2 regions of the Psychrobacter sp. Arc9 genome follow, and region 1 is predicted to be linked to the other one. Evidence: riboswitches for the same ligand, from Rfam matches in the RefSeq annotation. Region 1 holds a riboswitch; the other holds the start of a gene.
The links. Region 1 has a riboswitch for thiamine pyrophosphate ahead of QO187_RS11950 (ABC transporter substrate-binding protein). Riboswitches for the same ligand answer to the same signal wherever they lie in the genome.
Positions count from the first base shown of each region.

Region 1 (9,778 bases):
GCTTAGGATCGGTAATTGATGGTAGTAACCAAGCAACCACGTGATGCGTCTGATCTGGGCCCGCTTCGTCAGCAGTATAAGTATCAACCGCACTGATTGGTGCAGACAAACGCTGTTCTGGACGCGATACATGCTTTTTGCCTGCTTCAAACTGAATCAAGGCATCTTCGTGTATCTTTGCTTGCGTCTCAGCAACAGGAATATTACCGAAACTCATGATGACACTGTTTGATGGATGATAATGACTCTGGTGAAACTCGGTCAACTCAGTGTGCGTCAAGTCAGGAATATCGGCAGGATCGCCGCCTGAATTATAATGATAGGTCGTCGTTGGGAATAGATGATGAGCAACCGTATGATATAGCTGATCAATCTCGCCACTCATCGCACCTTTCATTTCATTAAAAACGATACCTTTAAACTGCGGCTTATCATTTTCATCAAGCTCTACGCGAATGCCTTCTTGGGCAAAATCGAGCGGATGGATATTTGGGAAAAACGACGCATCTAGATAGACAGCAAGCAAATTAAAATAGTCATTTTTGTTCTGTGTCGCATACGGATAGGCCGTCCAATCAGCGGCGGTCATCGCATTCATAAACGTGTTTAATGAGCGTTTAATCATCGAAAAGAACGGATCACGTACTGGGAACTTGTTCGAGCCACATAATGCCACGTGCTCTAAGACATGCGCCTCGCCTTTTGAGTCCATTGGCTGGGTGCGAAAACCGACTAAAAACGCATTTTCATCACTTGGGTGTGCCAGATGATAATGCATCGCTCCTGTTTTTACATGCTGACTAATCAGCACATCCATCGATAGCGCCTCAATATGGCGATGCTCAATCAGCTCAAATGCTGGATGCAGCGTTAAATCAGCAGTAAATGGCGTGTCCGTCATAGTTATCCTTATCGCTTATCATGCGTATAGTGCCCTGACTATCAGGGAAAATAGAGTAATAAATTGGCTAAAAAAGAGTTGGCTTAGCGCTATTAGTGGGGCTGCGACATGGATAAGTCAAGGCAGCAGCCATGTAATAATCCACCACACAGTAATCTACGCGGGTAGCCATTAAAGCCTTATAATTACAAATCCATCAATATCCACAATTTTATTATGGATTTATCGCTTAACAAAGGTGATTTGCACTGCTACTATAAAGTTAACTATTAACAGGAGTGGAGTACCTTATGAGCTACCAACATGTTTTACTGGTCACTGATTTGCTATCCGATGCGGACAAAGTGGCGCTAAAAGCCAAGCGTATTCTCGCAGGCTCTCCTGAAGCCCGACTGTCCGTCTTGCATATCGTTGAAGATGATATGGTACGCTTTGGTTATGAACTTGTGCCTGCCTCTAGTCTCTCGGGTGATGTCGATAGTGAAAAGTGGCAAGAGGCACGGGCTAGACTGGCGCAATTCCTCGCACGTAACGAGCTAGAAGCGATCAACTCTGAGGTCACCGCTGCCATCTCTAATAGCAAAGGTATCATTAATTACTGCCGTGAAAAAGACGTCGATTTACTTATCATTGGACGTCATGAACGCCATGGTATTGCCGCTTGGTTGGTAGGAGCCACTGCCGATAGTATCTTGCCAAATGTCCCTTGCGACAGTTTAGTGGTGAAGCTTGATCAGCCTGTCTTGGAATAATTGGCATTACTCTAATCCGCTGCTAAAGACGACAAGCTTTACTTAACAGCGCCCTAGAGTAGTGCTATAGTAAATACTATCTGACACGAGGAAGACGCTATGAGTTACGAACATATTTTACTGGTTACCGACTTACTCTCTGATGCAGATATAGTCGCACAAAAGGCCAAGCGCATCGTCGAAAACCGTCCAGGCTCTAAGCTATCAGTTCTGCATATTGTCAAAGACACCATGGTTGGCTTTGGCTACGAGCTGGTACCTGCCTCTAGCCTATACGATGAGATTGATGATGAACGCTGCCAAGAAGCTCGTGCAAAGCTGGCGCAGTTCCTTGAACGCAATCAGCTAAATGCAGCAACGTCAGAAGTCACAACTGCCATCTCTAGCAGTGAAGGTATCGTCAGCTATTGTCATAAACATGATGTCGATCTATTGGTCATCGGTCGTCATAAGCGTACCGGTATCGCTGCATGGATTAGTGGCGCGACAGCAGATAATATCTTACCTAATGTACCTTGCGATAGCTTTGTGGTGCGACTGGACAAGCCTGTTTCAGCATAACAATATGCTTCGATTGTCTTATCTAATATCAAGCATATCCTAAACAAAAAAGCGCAGCGTAACTTTTAACGCTGCGCTTTTTTATGGTTGATAGGTTTTAGAGTCATTGCTTAACCCTGTTGAATAATATCTATAAAGGTTTGCCAAATGGGGCTTTGGTGCCGAGCTTTGTGCCAGACCAGCCACCATGTACGCGATAAATCAATTCCTGCTACATTTACTTGTACCAACTCACCTGTCGCGAGTTCCGTCTCAATCACATGCTGTGATAGACAACCAAGACCAATATCTGCACTCACCATGTGCTTAATGGCCTCTGATTGATGTATCGCCTTCACCACTTCTGCATTAGGTAGATACTTAAGCAGTTGCTCATCGATAATCTGCCGTGTGCCCGACCCTGCCTCACGTACCAATAGTGGTAACTGCGCTAGCTGATGAATGGTCAGCTGATAGCAGTCCTTATCTTGGCTATAAATAGCCACATTCTTTAACCACTTGCTATCACGCTTGGCAAATATCATCAGTGTATCAGTACGCCATTCGCGCTGCTCAATAACTTTCATATCTATCGGACGCGGCATTCCTTCTACCAGTGCGATGTCTATATTCAATTGCTCAACCTCGCTAACTACCTCTTGGGTATTGGCAATATACATATCAACATTAGCATCGGGCAGCGCTTCATATAGCTTACCAAGCAATGATGGCAGCACATAATTGCCGATAGTGGTACTAGCACCGATATGAATCTGTCCTGCTTGATACTGATGATAATGCTCAAGCGTGAGCGACTGACCCAAGATAGCCTGAGCCTGTATATAAATAGGATGGGCATTAGGGTGTTGATTGAGCCGACGACCGACGCGCTCAAACAGTGGCATCTGTAGTCTGGACTCCAGCTCTGTCAGCGAACTACTGACCGCTGACTGTGATAAATGCAGCTCCTCACTGGCGCGACTGGTGCTGCCTGTCTGATAAATGCTGACAAAAACAGCAAGCTGCTTAAGCGTAATCTTTGGCACTGTCTGCACAGATTTTTTCATGATATCAATAATACCTTATGTCATTTTTTAGCTTGTCTTGTTCAATATGCATGTCTTTCATTGCAGCTTATACGCGGCATATCGACTTCTATCATAAGCCTTAACCTAAAAAATCGATAGTTTATATCTTATTAATCTGTTTTTATTATAAATATAGCGGGCATATACTGTCTATTCATAAGCTTATGCTTATCTTAATATAAGTAATAGGATGCCGCGTCATGCACACACTCGTCCAATCAGTCAGCAACTCTGTTCATAACTATACCCCTAATCACCGTCACTTGGCAGGATTGGTAGTTGTTCTGATCGGTAGTTTATTTTGCTTATGGTTGGACAGTAGTCTGGATGTATGGTCAAACGGCCGTATCGTCGGCTTGTCGTCTTTGACGCTAGCGATTTTGCTAGGCATGATATTAGGCAATACCATCTATCCTAAACTCGCTGAACGTTTAAACGGTGGCGTTTGCTTTGCCAAAGGTCAGATATTGCGACTTGCGATTATGTTTTATGGATTTAAGCTAACCATGACACAAGTTGCGAGCGTCGGTATGCCAGCGATTATGACTGATGCGCTCGTACTGACATCGACCTTTATGCTGACCTACTGGTTAGGTACTAGATGGTTAAAAGTTGATAAAGAAACGGTGATTTTGATTGGCTCAGGGGCAAGTATTTGCGGTGCTGCTGCCGTCGTCGCCGCAGAGCCAGTCGTCAACGCGCAAGCTCATAAAGTCACTATCGCCGTGGCAACTGTGGTGGTTTTTGGCACTATCGCGATGCTGCTATATCCTTTTCTTTATCATCTTGGTTGGTTAAAACCTTGGCTAAGCGCCCAGCAGTACGGCATGTACACTGGCTCAACCGTCCATGAGGTGGCGCAAGTCGTAGTCGCAGGTAATGCAATCAATACCGAGGTTGGTGATACCGCTGTCGTGACCAAGATGATACGCGTCATGATGCTTGCGCCTTTCCTGCTTGTGTTATCGTTTGCGCTAACCAAAGAGCGCACCATAGATAATACCGCTATAGAAGATAAGAGCAGTAAAAACGAGACAGCATCATTTATGACTCGTGTTAAACAAGTTAAAGTGCCATGGTTTGCGTTTATCTTTATCGGTATTGTGTTGATACATACATGGGTGCCGATGTCTGAGAGTGTCGTACGCAGTATGGTGATGCTAGATGATGTGCTACTTACGATGGCCATGTTTGCATTAGGTCTAACCACTCATCTAAGTGCGATCAAGCAAGCTGGCGTTAGACCGCTTATCTTAGGTGCCATTATGTTTGGCTGGTTAATACTGGGCGGTGGTCTGATTAATATCGGCATTAGCTTTATATAATAAGCTAAATGTTCACTCTTAACTGCTGGTATCATTGCACAATATAAAAGGCCTCCAACTATCTATAGTCGGAGGCCCTTTTGCATCTGTTATTTGATTTAATATGATTAGTTAAAATCTTTCGAATAAGACTTCTACTCGCTTCAGTACTCATATCTTAAATACCAAAACATAGACGAAAAAAAACGAACCCGAAGGTTCGCTTTTCTACATCTATTCATCTATCTGTCTATAAAGACAAATTAGATAGCAACGATGTTATGTGCTTGTGGGCCTTTTTGGCCTTGAGTTACAGTGAACTCAACTTCTTGGCCTTCAGCCAAAGTTTTGAAACCTGAACCAGTGATTTCGCTGTAATGAGCAAAAACGTCTGCGCCAGTTTCTGGAGCGATAAAACCAAAGCCTTTAGCTTCGTTGAACCACTTAACTGTACCTTTTTGAACGTCTGACATAGTATAATCCTACTTTTAAATTTATTAATGGTCTAGTGACCGGTAACGCTTGCAAATAGCTACTGAACGATAAATATTAAAACGAAGGATTATAACTAATACTACGAGGTAATGATTTGGTGCAGAACTGCTCTTAAGCTTGGGCGTATTATAAGGGGTACATCCCAGTATCGCAAGTCTTATCTCATGTTTCGTGTAACCAGAGCCGTTTATTGGCTGATTTTGGCGCAAATTGCAACGGATTTAGGCATTTGGTAAACGGAACAAATATATCGCTACCCCACTACAGACAGCGGCTACCGCCCATGCCATCCACATCATATCGGCAGGCAAACGATAAAATAACATAATTGTTGATGCTGCCATCATAACCGTCGCTAAACACTTGGCATAAAGCGGAACGGCATGATTCTCCTCCCAGTCACGGACGAATTTACCAAAGTATTTATGATTAATCAGCCAAAAATGAAAACGTCGAGAACTGCGTGCCCAGCAGCCTGCTGCTAGCAAGATAAAAGGCGCAGTAGGCATCACTGGCAACAATATACCGATAATACCTAAGATAAAAAACAGCCAACCAAGCGTCACAAAGGTCCAACGCAGCATTGGGCTGTTGGATTGATCAGTCTTGGGTCGGTAATAGAACGCTTTTTTATTGTCGGTCATATAAGTTTTCGGTCGTGTAAGTTGTCAGTTATGCCAAATGTCGATTGTCTAGAGTAGCGCCTATTATATAAGCGGTGGCATAGAAGGCTAATCATGCAATATCGTCCGTCTGTGCACAAGACTATTTATATGAGGTTTTTGCTATTGATAGGTATGTTTGGTTAGTAATTGGGTAAGTACCAATAATAAATGCTGCATTCTTCTATTAACACGTTGATTGAAAGCATTTATAAAAAGCTATGGTAAGCCATGATAAGCAACAGCTGTCGTAAAGAGCGGTTAACGAACACCAGTCATCACCTGCCATCGTCTTTCCCGATACGCTTGCATCCCATCTTGTAAGTCGTCTATGATGACGCAGTAGCTATCGATAATAGCCATTAGCAGTACTGATCGAAAATAATGCAATGCAATACCAATCAATCTTGTCGGGGTGCTTTGATTTAACGCTGTAAACACAGCCCACATCATCGCTGAGACACACCCGTGAACCTGAAGCAGTTAGCACTGACGTAGGAAACAACCATGCAGTCGACCACCAAACTGACCCTCACTCTCGAATGGTTTTTGAACCCTGATCACCTGCCCTTTATTGCGGGTGTGACCACGGGCGCATATGAGCAAGCAGGGCTTGATATCACCATTATCGAGCCAGATGACCACTATGATGGCTTTGCCGAATTACAAAACCAAAGTATCGATTTGCATGTCAATGAGCCTATCCATCTGTTTGAACATTACGCGCCTAATCTACGTGCGCTAGGCTGCTTTTTTGAGACCGATGGCGGCATATTGATGCAACGCGCTAGCATGGAAAAATTAAAAAACAATCAACCGATTCGCATCTGCACCCCTGCCGCTGAGGAAAAAACCAATCGTATTGGCTTTGAGATATTGGCTCGCTATGCCAAGAAGAACGGCTTTAGTATCAGCCGTGATAATGTGAGCTTTGTACAAAAAGACTTTTATCACATCAAAAACCTGCAAGAAGACCCAAGCCTAGATGGTGCATGGCTATGCTTTTATAACTTTGAGGGCGTTGAAGCGACTCATGAAGGGTTGGACTTTGAATTTATCGATCAGCACCTGTCGCCCTATCCGAATTTTTCGGCGTTAGAGATTCTGACAACAGATGAGATCTATAGCGCGAAAAAGGACGCGATAGATACCTTTATCCAAGTGACCAACCAGATGACAGAGCTGTGCAAAAACGAGCCAGCCACAGCCCACCGTATGTATTACGACTATAGTAAAACCGAAGCCGATGTGCTGATGGATGCCATCATCGATAATACGCTAGGTAGATTGATTACACCGATCAAGCCTGATGCCAGTAAATGGGAAGAACTGCGCGAGATGCTAGCCGAAATCGATATCGTGACCTTGACTGATGAGCAATATCAGTCGCTTTGGGCACTGTAAGCATTTTATAAGTTACAATATTTTGAATAATAAAAAACCGCCATCGTATTTGCTGTGGCGGTTTTTTATTTAGCTATAATCGAATAGTGAGGTTAGCGCACTAATACTTTTATAGTGAATTGACTATGCCTAGTTGCTTGGCTTCTTTTAGCCACATTGGGAACTCTTCTAGCATGTTTTCATACAACGCTTCTTCGCTGATATCATCCAAGTCATCGAGTTCAAAAAAGTCGCAATTATCAATCACGCGCCCTGTCATGTCGTCTAGTTTTTTGAGGATGCCATAACCACGACCACCCAAGCCCACGAACTGCCAAAATATCGGCAGTTTCGCGGCATCCGTCATGACTTTGGTGATACCGCGATTGTCATTTACCCCGCCATCACTGATAAATAGCACGTAGACAGGCACATCCAAGCCGTCCTTTTGATAAAACTCTGTCACGGCTTTCATGACCTCTGCTTCATTGTTGATGCGCGGGCCAAGTGCCCATTTGCGCCAGCCGCCATGAGCGTTGTCAATGAAACCGTCATAGTTACTCAGCCCAATCTCGCCCAAATACTGCGGGTCTCGGGCAAACGCCCAGCAGTCTAGCGCTTGGTCGTCATCGAAGCTCACTGCCAATGGTAATATGCGATTGACCACTTCTTGCACGCGGCCTTTTTTGTACTGTCTATTCATTGAGCCTGAGGCATCTAACACCAACGCCACCTTTGCGGTTAACTGCTGCAATTGGCGTTTCTCAAGCGATATGGTGGCTTTCTTGGCTAGATTGACCAGTTTTGGCGCTTTGTCTAGCATGACCTTCTCGAGCGACGGTTTTGCTTGCACTGGTGCTACGGTCGGCTCGCGTACTTGTGGGTTACTCTCTTCTACATCGCCACCGAAATGCTGCACGATGGCGGCAAGTCCACCATTAAAGCCTTGCGCGACGTTGGAGACTCGCCACACGCCACTCTTACGGTAAAGCTGCATCAGCATACTGGCTTGCTGCTGTGCAAAGTCTGCCGCTTGATACTCTGCCTGTGCTTTTTGCAATTGTTGCCAAATGCCAATCTCTAACGATTGAATTTGATTAAGCGGCGTGTCGGCTGATAATACAAAAAACAAGCTGTCTATATTATCCGCCAGTTTAGATAAATTCACCTCAAACTCGGCTTGGATGCCTTTATTTGCCGTTGGCTGCGACTCGTAATGGGTGAGCTTGATTTGCCCGCACGGTGAGGTTGGCTGATTATAAAACACCATGTAATCATCATTGATCAGTTTGCCTGCTGCGTCTAAGGCAAAGCAGCTGATGTCCATCTCTATCAGGCTTTGGCGAGTGAACTTGAGCGTGATGGGTGCGGTATCGTCAATAGCAAGGTTGCTTAAAGGCGAGCGTTGTCCGACGGTAAGATGTTTCATGGTATTCCCTCAAAGATAATACTTAAAATATTAAATACTCATTTTAATAAATCATAAGGCTTCTTGTAAAAGTACCATTCCGTTGACTTCCCTTAACAGGCTAGCGAAGAGTTGTGTAAGATGTCTATAGTAATTACCTATTAGAGTTATTAAAAATCCGCGCATCTTCACGCTTACCTTTACTCAGCAAATCAATAGTTTTATTTAAGTTCGAGCTCTTTGGAACCCTCCGTCTATATAGTTTCAAAAACTGTCTAGTGCTACTATTTATCTCGAAATTATTACTGTAAATTAAATTCAATAAAATACTTAACTGGTCATTATCTAAATACATTTTCTTCTCAACATAGTTTTTTGTAATTATATCTATGTATTGCGAATCTCCTTTGACAGCTAATGTAGCAGATATAAAAAGTAACTTTAACCAATCAGTATCAGAAAATTCTTTTGTATCGCCAGTAATTGTATCACCAATATTTCTTAGAGCCTTATCAAAAAAATCATAGCTATAACATTGAGATATAACTATGCACATAAAAATCATTAATTCGATTCGACCCATGTCCAGAGATTTTAGCGTTTCGGCCTCTGCAGGATCATTTAAAATTTCTAAAACTGTATTAGCGGCGATATTAATACTATGGTCAAGTTGGTTTTCGATAGCAGTATATGGTGAAACGTAAGCTGCTAGAAGAAATTGCGCGTTCGTAGCTACTTGATTTATCTTCAATCCATAGCTATCAAACTCTATTTCACTCAGACTAGTTATCAAATTGGAACTATCTTTTATTAATCCGAAAACAAAAAAGTAAGCATTTTGCCAGTAAGGGTTATATATCTCTTTATTCATCTTATATGATTTATTTTGAAATAAAGCTCTCGCGTAGAAAAACTCACAAAAAGATCTATGCTTAAAACGAATTGTATTAGCTTTATAATTAGTAATGAAAATCTCATTGTTATAAGCAAGTTTTTCAAAAATTTTATTTTTATCGATATCCAAATTCCTCTCAGAGAGATACTCATCAATAATTTCTTTTAATTCACCCATAGATACAGTAGTCAAATTATAATCTAATAAGTATTTAGAAAAAATACCACAAACATTTTTAAATATTTCATATTCTGTTTGTGACTGTAAGTTATCTCCACTCCATCTGAATATAGTCACCTGACCACAAAAATGTTATAAAATAAATCAACTAAACGATTACCAGTATAAAT
Region 1 covers NZ_JASMRK010000028.1:26,453-36,230, forward strand. The annotation lists gene QO187_RS11910 (insulinase family protein) at 1-901, opposite strand, end outside; gene QO187_RS11915 (universal stress protein) at 1,192-1,653, shown strand; gene QO187_RS11920 (universal stress protein) at 1,753-2,214, shown strand; gene QO187_RS11925 (LysR substrate-binding domain-containing protein) at 2,325-3,260, opposite strand; gene QO187_RS11930 (YeiH family protein) at 3,482-4,606, shown strand; gene QO187_RS11935 (cold-shock protein) at 4,849-5,058, opposite strand; gene QO187_RS11940 (YbaN family protein) at 5,302-5,724, opposite strand; gene QO187_RS11945 (hypothetical protein) at 6,004-6,183, opposite strand; TPP riboswitch at 6,144-6,260, shown strand; gene QO187_RS11950 (ABC transporter substrate-binding protein) at 6,250-7,146, shown strand; gene QO187_RS11955 (VWA domain-containing protein) at 7,256-8,554, opposite strand; gene QO187_RS11960 (hypothetical protein) at 8,688-9,620, opposite strand.

Region 2 (9,778 bases), on a different contig from region 1:
GACGCAACGCCATAGCAGTCGCAGCAGCAATGGCGCCAACACCAACTGCGCCTTGTTGCCACAAGTACAATCCAATACCCGCGGTACTACTGACCAAGATCACACTGATAAGATGGGTCGATACTTCTAAATAGCTGACCCAGCGCATCTGCGCATGTACCGTACCTAAGAATTGTCCCATGGCATTTTTGGCATAGCCTAGCTCACGACGAGAATGGCTAAATAGCTTAACGGTCATGATATTGGCATAAGCATCAGTGATTCGTCCTGTCATCAAGGCACGGGCATCCGCTTGCACAATCGCTGTTTGTTTAAGCTTAGGGATAAAGTACCAAATGGTAATGGCAACCAAGACCAGCCAAATGACAAATGGAATGAGTAGTAAGCTGTCTAAATTAAACAAAATCACCCCTGAGGTGATAAAGTAGACAGAGACATACATAAACATATCGGTGACGGTCATTACGGTATCGCGTACTGCTAGGGCTGTCTGCATTACCTTAGCTGAGACACGACCCGAAAACTCATCCTGATAAAACTGCATGGATTGCCCAAGCATTCGCTGATGAAACCGCCAGCGCATCTGCATAGGAAACACGCCCTGCAAGGTCTGAAAATGGATAAATGATGACAAGGCGATCCACAATGGGCTCACTATCATGACAGCGAGCATGATGAGTAGCATATCGCCTTTTTCTACCCATAAGTTTTGCGGCGTATAAACGCCCAACCAATCGACGATATTACCTATCCAAGCAAACAGCATGGCCTCGTAGATACCGATACCAGCGGACAAAATCATAAAGATTAGTAGCCAGCCGCGTAGGCCATTGGTACATGCCCACAAAAACTTCAGCATGCCATCGCGAGGTGATGGCAATGGCATAGGTGTATCTGGAAAGGCGGGTAGGCGGTTTTCGAAAAAGCGAAATAGAGCATTCATAGGCAGTAATAAAACATCAATAGCAGTACGTCAAGATGAACGAGAGGACTCGTTATCTAGAATCTTTACTTTTGTGATTGGGATTAGGTGCTATTTTAGCAAAATTACTAATCATACCTGCATGCTAATTGTAATTTGCTTAAGAATAGCTATGTTTTGAAAGCTTCAGTTATAACCATAATAAATAGATTGCTGTAGAAAACATATTTTGTTACATTCTACACCTAAATTTATTTATGGTTTAAATATTGCTTTTATAAGCATGATTTCATTGCAAAAATCAGCTGATTAGCAGGGGTTTTATTTAATGGTTTTTATTAATATACGAACAGTAATAACTCAACATTGAAGTTCAAAAGGTAGTAGTGAATGATGTATTTAATAATAGCGGTGCTATGTAGCGTCGCCGTCTCCATACTTTTGAAAATATTGCGCCAGAAAAATATAGATATTCGTCAGACCATCGTGGCAGGCTATCCTGTGGCTTTTTTACTGACTTGGGTATTACTAAAACCTGATATAGGGGCCATACATGCGCTTGATAGCGCTTGGGGCATCATCATCGCGCTTGGGATACTATTACCTGCCGTATTTATCATTCTGGGACGGGCTATTGAAGCGGTGGGGATGGTAGCAACCGACGCCTCTCAGCGCTTATCACTTATCATTCCTATCGTAGCGGCTTTTTTGCTATTCGGTGAGGTGCTGACTGGTACACGTATACTTGGATTGGCGTTAGGATTTTTGGCATTAGGTGCACTTGTCTATCGACCACAGTATAACGATATTACTCGCCAAGCAAAGCATACGCCACTGTGGTTATTCGGGGTATGGGCAGGCTACGGCATTATTGATATTTTGTTCAAACAAGTTGCCAAACAAGGAGCAGCTTTTCCATTGACTCTACTGGTTAGCTTCGGCGTAGCAGGTTTATTGCTTCTAATCTATTTACTTATCACACGGGTACGTTGGCAAAAACAAGCGCTTATGACAGGCTTGCTGCTTGGTGCACTAAACATGGGCAATATCTACGCCTATGTACGGGCACACCAAGTGCTGCATGATTCTCCTAGCATCGTCTTTACTGGTATGAATGTCGGTGTTATTGCCGTAGCGACATTGATTGGCGTAGGTGTATTTAAAGAGCAGTTAAACCGTATCAATATAGTAGGCTTAGTATTGGCAGTCTGCTGTGTAGGGGTACTATTTTTGGCGTAATGCGCATTGTCTAAAAGTATTGGTTTCATGATTTTTTGGCTATATTGTCACGTATCCTATATAGGCATACAAATCATCCTATGATAAGGTTATCTACAAATAACACGGCTTGTATGGAATAAAAAAGCTTAGTTTATGATATTTAATTTAACCAATAAAAATAGGATGCAGGCTCAATGGAATACGATAAGCAATTACAGCGTATAAAAAATAGTTCAGGTTTTATTGCTGCTCTTGATCAAAGTGGTGGCAGCACACCAAAAGCGTTAGAGACTTATGGTGTCAGCAGCGATGCTTATGATAATGATGAGGCCATGTTTGATTTGGTTCATGAAATGCGTGCTCGTATTATGACGTGTGACTGTTTTGATAGTGATCGTGTACTTGGTGCAATTTTGTTTGAAGACACTATGGAGCGCGAAGTCAATGGTAAGTCGACGGCCAATTACCTATGGGAAGATAAAAATATCGTACCATTTTTAAAGGTAGACAAAGGTCTGGCTGAGCAAATGAGCGGCGTACAAATTATGAAGCCAATCCCGAATCTAGATCTATTATTAGACAAAGCAAAAAACTATCCCGTATTCGGTACTAAAATGCGCTCAGTCATCTATGAGCCAAATGTCGATGGTATCGAGCTTGTGGTACAGCAGCAGTTTGATGTGGCTAAGCAAATTATTTCAAAAGGTTTGATGCCTATCGTCGAGCCAGAGGTCAATATTGAAAGCACTCAAAAGCATGAGTGCGAGTTACTGTTGAAGACAGATATACTGCGCAATCTGGAACGCTTAAGTGACGAACATCAAGTGATGCTCAAGCTGACGTTACCAGAAGAGGCAGGGTTTTATCAGGAGCTGATTGACCATCCTAAAGTGTTAAAAGTTGTGGCGTTATCTGGTGGTTATAGTCGTAGCGATGCTTGTGCCAAGCTTAAACAAAACCCAGGTATGATTGCGAGCTTCTCGCGTGCCTTTACTGAAGGCTTGAGTAAGCAACAAAGTGATAGCGAGTTTGCTGAAACCATTAATACGTCAATTGAAGAGATTTATGAAGCGTCGAAAGTGTAAACGTAGTAAATAAAAACTCGCACATAAATCATGAGTAAATAAGCAAAAAAGCCCTACTAGATAAGTGTGCAAATACTTAAATAGTAGGGCTTTTCTTATTTCAAAAGCATAGGTTATTAACACTACACCTCTTTATATAACTGGCGTCCTTCGTTGTTATATTTCTTAGTCATCTCCGCCATGCCTTGGCGAATTTCCTCAGCAGTGGCTTCACCAACTTGTCCAACGAGCTCTGTATCTACCTCTTTGATTAGATGACCAGCGTCAGTTAAGTCGCCTGTTTGCGGCGTTACTTTTTGGTTGGCAGCAGCTTTATCTAGTCCTGCTGCATATTCACGCACGTTTTGAGTGATTTTCATTGAACAAAACTTAGGGCCACACATGGAGCAAAAGTGTGCCGATTTGTGTGCGTCTTTTGGCAACGTCTCATCATGATATTCACGTGCAGTATCAGGATCGAGCGCTAGGTTGAACTGATCATCCCAGCGGAATTCGAAACGGGCTTTAGATAGCGCGTTGTCACGTGCTTGTGCTCCTGGATGACCTTTAGCAAGGTCAGCAGCGTGTGCAGCGATTTTATAAGTAATAATGCCGTCTTTGACGTCTTTTTTATTTGGCAAGCCTAAGTGTTCTTTTGGCGTGACATAGCATAGCATCGCTGTACCAAACCAACCAATCATCGCAGCTCCGATGGCGCTAGTGATATGGTCATAGCCTGGAGCGATGTCTGTCGTTAATGGCCCTAAAGTATAGAAAGGCGCGTCAGCACATAGCTCAAGCTGCAAGTCCATGTTTTCTTTGATGCGGTTCATCGCGACGTGTCCAGGGCCTTCGATCATTACCTGTACATCGTGCTCCCATGCCACTTTGGTCAATTCACCAAGCGTACGTAGCTCACCGAACTGCGCTTCATCATTGGCATCTTGCAAGCAACCAGGGCGTAGGCCATCACCTAGACTAAATGCTACATCGTACTGTTTCATAATCTCGCAGATGTCTTCGAAATGCGTATATAAAAAGCTTTCCTTGTGATGGGCTAAACACCACTGCGCCATGATAGAGCCGCCGCGTGAGACGATACCTGTCAGACGTTTTGCGGTGAGCGGCACATAGCGTAATAGCACGCCAGCGTGAATAGTAAAGTAATCTACGCCTTGCTCTGCTTGCTCGATCAACGTATCACGGAATATCTCCCATGTAAGATCTTCAGCGACGCCATCGACTTTTTCTAATGCTTGATAAATCGGTACCGTACCAATCGGCACAGGAGAGTTACGGATTAGCCATTCACGGGTTTCATGAATGTGATTGCCCGTTGATAAATCCATGATGGTATCCGCACCCCAACGTGTTGCCCACGTCATTTTAGATACTTCTTCATCGATAGACGAGCCCAGCGCTGAGTTACCGATATTGGCATTGATTTTCACCAAGAAATTGCGCCCGATGATCATCGGCTCAGATTCAGGGTGGTTGATGTTGTTTGGAATAATTGCGCGTCCAGCCGCCACTTCATCACGGACAAATTCAGGGGTGATGATTTGAGGCGTATTGGCACCGAAGCTTTCGCCATCGTGTTGACGCATATCGGTCAGTTCATGCTGCTTTTGCGTTTCGCGTATGGCGATATATTCCATCTCAGGGGTGATGATGCCTCGGCGCGCGTAGTACATTTGCGTGACGTTCTGTCCTGCTTTGGCGCGACGCGGTTTATCAATATGGGCAAATCTAAGGTTAGCAGTGCTGATATCACGCGCACGCGCTTGTCCGTATGAGCTAGATAGGCCGCTTAATTGCTCGGTATCATTGCGTTCCGCGATCCAGCTTTCACGCAACTTTGGCAATCCACGTGTTAGGTCGATATCGACATTAGGGTCGGTATATACACCTGAGGTGTCATACACATAAAACGGTGGATTATGCTCACCGTCTTTATCTCCCGTACCGCCTACAGGTGTATCAGCCAAGCTGATTTCACGCATCGGTACTTGGATGTCAGGTCTTGAGCCTTCGAGATAGACTTTTCTTGAGGCGGGTAAAATACGGTGCAAGTCGCGCGCATCTTCTTCGAAACGGGCATCACTTGCGGCACGGTGAGCAGGGGTTTTTAACGCATCTGCTTTTTTATCTGCTTTGACTTTGGTCGTGTCAGCAGCATTTGAAGCAAGCGTTGAGTTGTCGGCTGGGTTATGCGTTTGGGCTTTCGGTGCAATTGAGGTAGTGTCTGCAGTAGTCATATGCTGTCCTAGCGTGTTGGTTTTTGAATAAAATCAACACCGCCAGTATCTGCGGGGGTAGGCATCCATCATCTAGACAAATTTATATCATGAACCCACAACTTCGACCAAAAAGTATCGTCGCGCATGGTGATCATCAAATATTGGACGCAGCTTTATATCATCTCTTCTTATCTGTTTATGCATTACGCATATTAAGACAATAGTGACGATAAAAATGTATTTCTACGCGCCCTTTGTCATAAATAACAAAGTGCTTAAGACTTCCCTGCGTCGGTACTAACCGCATCAGGTTCGGCGGGTGATCTCTCAGCGAATGTATCAAGGCGACTACTTTGATAAAGCAAGTTTAATAAAGTGAGCCAAAAATACACCGCACCCCGAGTCTGTCAGTGTTGTAAATCAGCCTTCATACTAACAAAATTCTCTACCAACGGCTAATAGTATTTGGATACAAATATTCTGTGTCAAACACACGGTTCAATATTTTCGTGAATAATTTTTTTGAGTGTTGATAGATGAGGGTACTTAGTATTACTAGGTTGTAGACAAATTGTTCAAATATTATGTAAAGCGAATGAAGGATTCTAGAAGTTGTCATTAAACTGTCATAAAGATTTGGCAAGATAACACGCATATCACAAGCAATGCTTTTTTATACCGTTGTTAAACTTCAGGAGTCCTACATGCGTTATTCGTTATTAGCAGTGGCCGTCAGTTGTACATTAATGCTTACGGCGTGTAATAAGTCAACAGATACGGCGGAGCCAACTGCTGATACTAGCAGTAGCGCTGTGACAACAGCTGAAACAACCTCTCAGACAGCATCTTCTGCTACGTCAGATTTTAAATCTGCTGAAAATATCGCTATGAATATTACAGGTGCAGGTGCGTCATTCCCGCAGCCTATCTATGCGAAATGGTCATATGACTACAATGCTGCGACCGGCGGCCAAGTCAACTATCAGTCGATTGGTTCATCTGGTGGTATCAAACAAATCCAGTCAAAGACAGTAGACTTTGGTGCTTCTGATGCACCGATGACGCCTGAAGAGTTAGACGAAGCAGGTTTGATTCAGTTCCCAACAGTCATCGGTGGTGTTGTACCAATCGTCAACATTGATGGCGTTGAGCCTGGTGCACTGAAGCTAGACGGCACAACGTTGGCTGATATCTATTTGGGTAAAATCAGTAACTGGAATGACCCTGCGATTAAGGCGATGAACCCAGATTTGACCTTGCCAGATGCCCCAATCACAACAGTATTCCGCTCAGATGGTTCAGGTACGACGTTTAACTTTACTGACTATCTTGCCAAGGTTTCACCAGACTGGAAAGACACCGTTGGTGTTGATAAAACCGTCAAATGGCCGACTTCTGCTACTGGTGCAGGCGGTAAAGGTAACGAAGGCGTATCAAGCTACGTCAACCGTATGAAAAACTCTATCGGTTATGTTGAGTATGCTTACGCTAAGCAGAATAAGATGTCACATACTGCGCTGAAAAACGCAGCTGGTAACATCGTACAGCCATCTGCTGAGACGTTTGCTGCGGCAGGTGATATCGATTGGTCACAACAAGAAGGCTTTTATAAGGTCATCACCAACTCTGAAACTGACCAAGCATGGCCTATCGCTGCTGCGACCTTTATCTTGGTACATAAGCAACCAGAAAATCCTCAGCAAGTCGCTGGCGTGTTGAACTTCTTTGACTGGGCTTATACCCAAGGTGATGACAGCGCCATGGAATTAGACTACGTACCATTCTCTGATACGGCAGTAGCCTTGTTTAAAGAGAAGTGGAACGAAGTGAAAGGTAGTGATGGACAGCCTGTCTACAAGCCAGCTCAGTAATTTGTTTCTGCTAAATACTATTTAGCAACCGACAAGTTATCCTCTCGAATAACTATTCTCCGGTAGTTATTTGAGAGGTTTTAACACAGCAAATTTGATGAATACATCTCGATAAATATGCTTACATATCCCATTTAAGTTTGTTGTGTTAAAACCTGAGATACATCTTTTTAATATTTCGATTCATCCCATTCAATGCTGAGACACTTATGACAGACTTAAGGTCCCAACTGGCTAAACAAAAACGTTACGACGCTTTATTTGTCAACTCTACTAAAGCGTTTGCCATACTCGTCCTCCTATCTTTAGGGGGCATTTTGGTGTCTCTAATTGTTGGAGCATGGCCGAGTATTCAAGAGTTTGGTTTGGGATTTTATACCAGTAATAACTGGGATACAGTCGCCAATGAATACGGGGCATTAGCGCCTATTTACGGCACCTTAGTCACGTCATTTATCGCTATTGTTATCGCGGTTCCAGTCAGTTTCGGTATTGCGATATTTTTAACCGAGATGTGCCCTAAGTTCCTCAAAAAACCACTTGGTATCGCCATTGAGTTGTTGGCTGGTATCCCATCTATCATTTATGGTATGTGGGGATTATTCGTATTTGCGCCATTTTTTGGTGATCACATTCAGCCATGGTTTATTGAGCACGTCGGCCCTCTGCCTATTGTCGGTAAGCTGTTTGCAGGTGCGCCTATGGGACTGGGTATGTTTACCGCCTCCCTAGTACTTGCCATTATGATCATACCGTTCATCGCCGCTACTATGCGCGATGTTTTCTCTGTCGTACCAGACTTACTGAAAGAGTCAGCATATGGCATGGGCGCGACGACTTGGGAAGTCATGTTCAAGATTATCTTGCCTTATACCAAAGCTGGTGTCGTTGGTGGCGTAATTTTGGGTCTTGGTCGTGCATTGGGTGAGACGATGGCAGTTACTTTCTTGATTGGTAATGCGTTTAATATCAGTCCAAGCCTATTCACGTCTGGTGTGACGATTACCTCGGCCTTGGCTAATGAGTTTGCTGAAGCATCTAGTGAGCTACATCTTGCGTCTTTACTACATCTAGGCTTAATCTTATTTGTCATCACCTTCATTGTGCTGTCTTTAGCAAAACTGATGCTCATGCGCATGGATCACAAAGCAGGTAACCGATAAGTCTGTTACCGATTTATTGAACCTTGATAGATATTGATAAAAGATATGGGAAATAAATATTATGCCTGCTAACAATACGATCAATGCACCACTACCTACTAAGCCAAACGGCGCTACCCGCTACAATCAAAGCCTGTATAACAAGCGTCGTTTGACCAACAAGTTAGGTCTAGGCTTTGCCATGTCAGCGATGATTTTTGGCCTCTTTTGGTTATCATGGATTTTGGTGACTTTGTTTGTTGAAGGCTTCCAAGGCATGGTGCAGTTGCCAATCTTTACCGCTGATACGCCGCCACCGATGAGTGCAGGCGGCTTACGTAATGCTATCGTTGGTTCGGTCATGTTGGCGTTTTCAGGCTTGTTTATCGGTGCACCTATTGGTCTTATGACAGGTATTTACTTATCTGAGTTTTCTAAAGGCAGTATGCTGGGCAAGGTCACTCGCTTTTTAAATGATATTCTATTGTCAGCGCCATCGATTGTCATCGGTCTATTTATCTATGCGCTGATGGTAAAAGGTCAAAGTTTCTCTGGTTGGGCGGGCGCGTTGGCATTGGCGCTGATTGTTATTCCAGTGGTCGTGCGTACGACAGAAAACATGCTGAACTTGGTACCTAATAGTCTACGCGAAGCAGCTTATGCGCTAGGTACTCCTAAATGGAAACTGGTCACTCAGGTTACGGTAAAAGCTGCACGAGCTGGACTGACCACAGGTGTGCTACTGGCCTTTGCTCGAATCACTGGTGAGACAGCGCCGTTACTATTTACCGCACTTAACAATCAATACTTCAGTACAGATATGGGTCAGCCTATTGCTAACTTACCCAATACCATTTACCAGTTTGCGATGAGTCCTTATGATAATTGGCACACACTGGCATGGGCAGCCGCGCTGCTGATCACAGCGTCGGTCTTGGTATTGAATATTTTGGCAAGATTTATTGGCAATCGCGGTCAGGTCAAATAAAGACAGATATCGCTGCAAAGATACCAAGTATTTACTTATATTTATACGAAATACACTAAGCTAGGTTGGATAATATTATGAATGATGTCGTAAGCAAAGCCCGCACAGAAACAACGGCTGATCGCCTTAACAGTACAACAGACAGCTTGTTAAATAGAACCACGTCTCATAGTGCGCAATCGCAGCAACCCAATACTGCTGACTTCACTAAGCAAAGCATTCATGATATCCCCAAAAACATGCCCAAAGCAAAAATGGAAGTCCGCGATCTAAACTTTTACTACGATGATTTTCAGGCATTAAAAAACATCAATATCGATATCGCAGAAA
Region 2 covers NZ_JASMRK010000012.1:47,069-56,846, forward strand. The annotation lists gene QO187_RS08335 (ABC transporter ATP-binding protein) at 1-943, opposite strand, end outside; gene QO187_RS08340 (hypothetical protein) at 1,313-2,161, shown strand; gene QO187_RS08345 (fructose bisphosphate aldolase) at 2,338-3,228, shown strand; gene thiC (phosphomethylpyrimidine synthase ThiC) at 3,351-5,465, opposite strand; TPP riboswitch at 5,714-5,858, opposite strand; gene pstS (phosphate ABC transporter substrate-binding protein PstS) at 6,152-7,318, shown strand; gene pstC (phosphate ABC transporter permease subunit PstC) at 7,528-8,481, shown strand; gene pstA (phosphate ABC transporter permease PstA) at 8,543-9,448, shown strand; gene pstB (phosphate ABC transporter ATP-binding protein PstB) at 9,526-9,778, shown strand, end outside.
Region 2: linked by a shared signal. The riboswitch ahead of thiC (phosphomethylpyrimidine synthase ThiC) and the one ahead of QO187_RS11950 (ABC transporter substrate-binding protein) in region 1 are both predicted to bind thiamine pyrophosphate.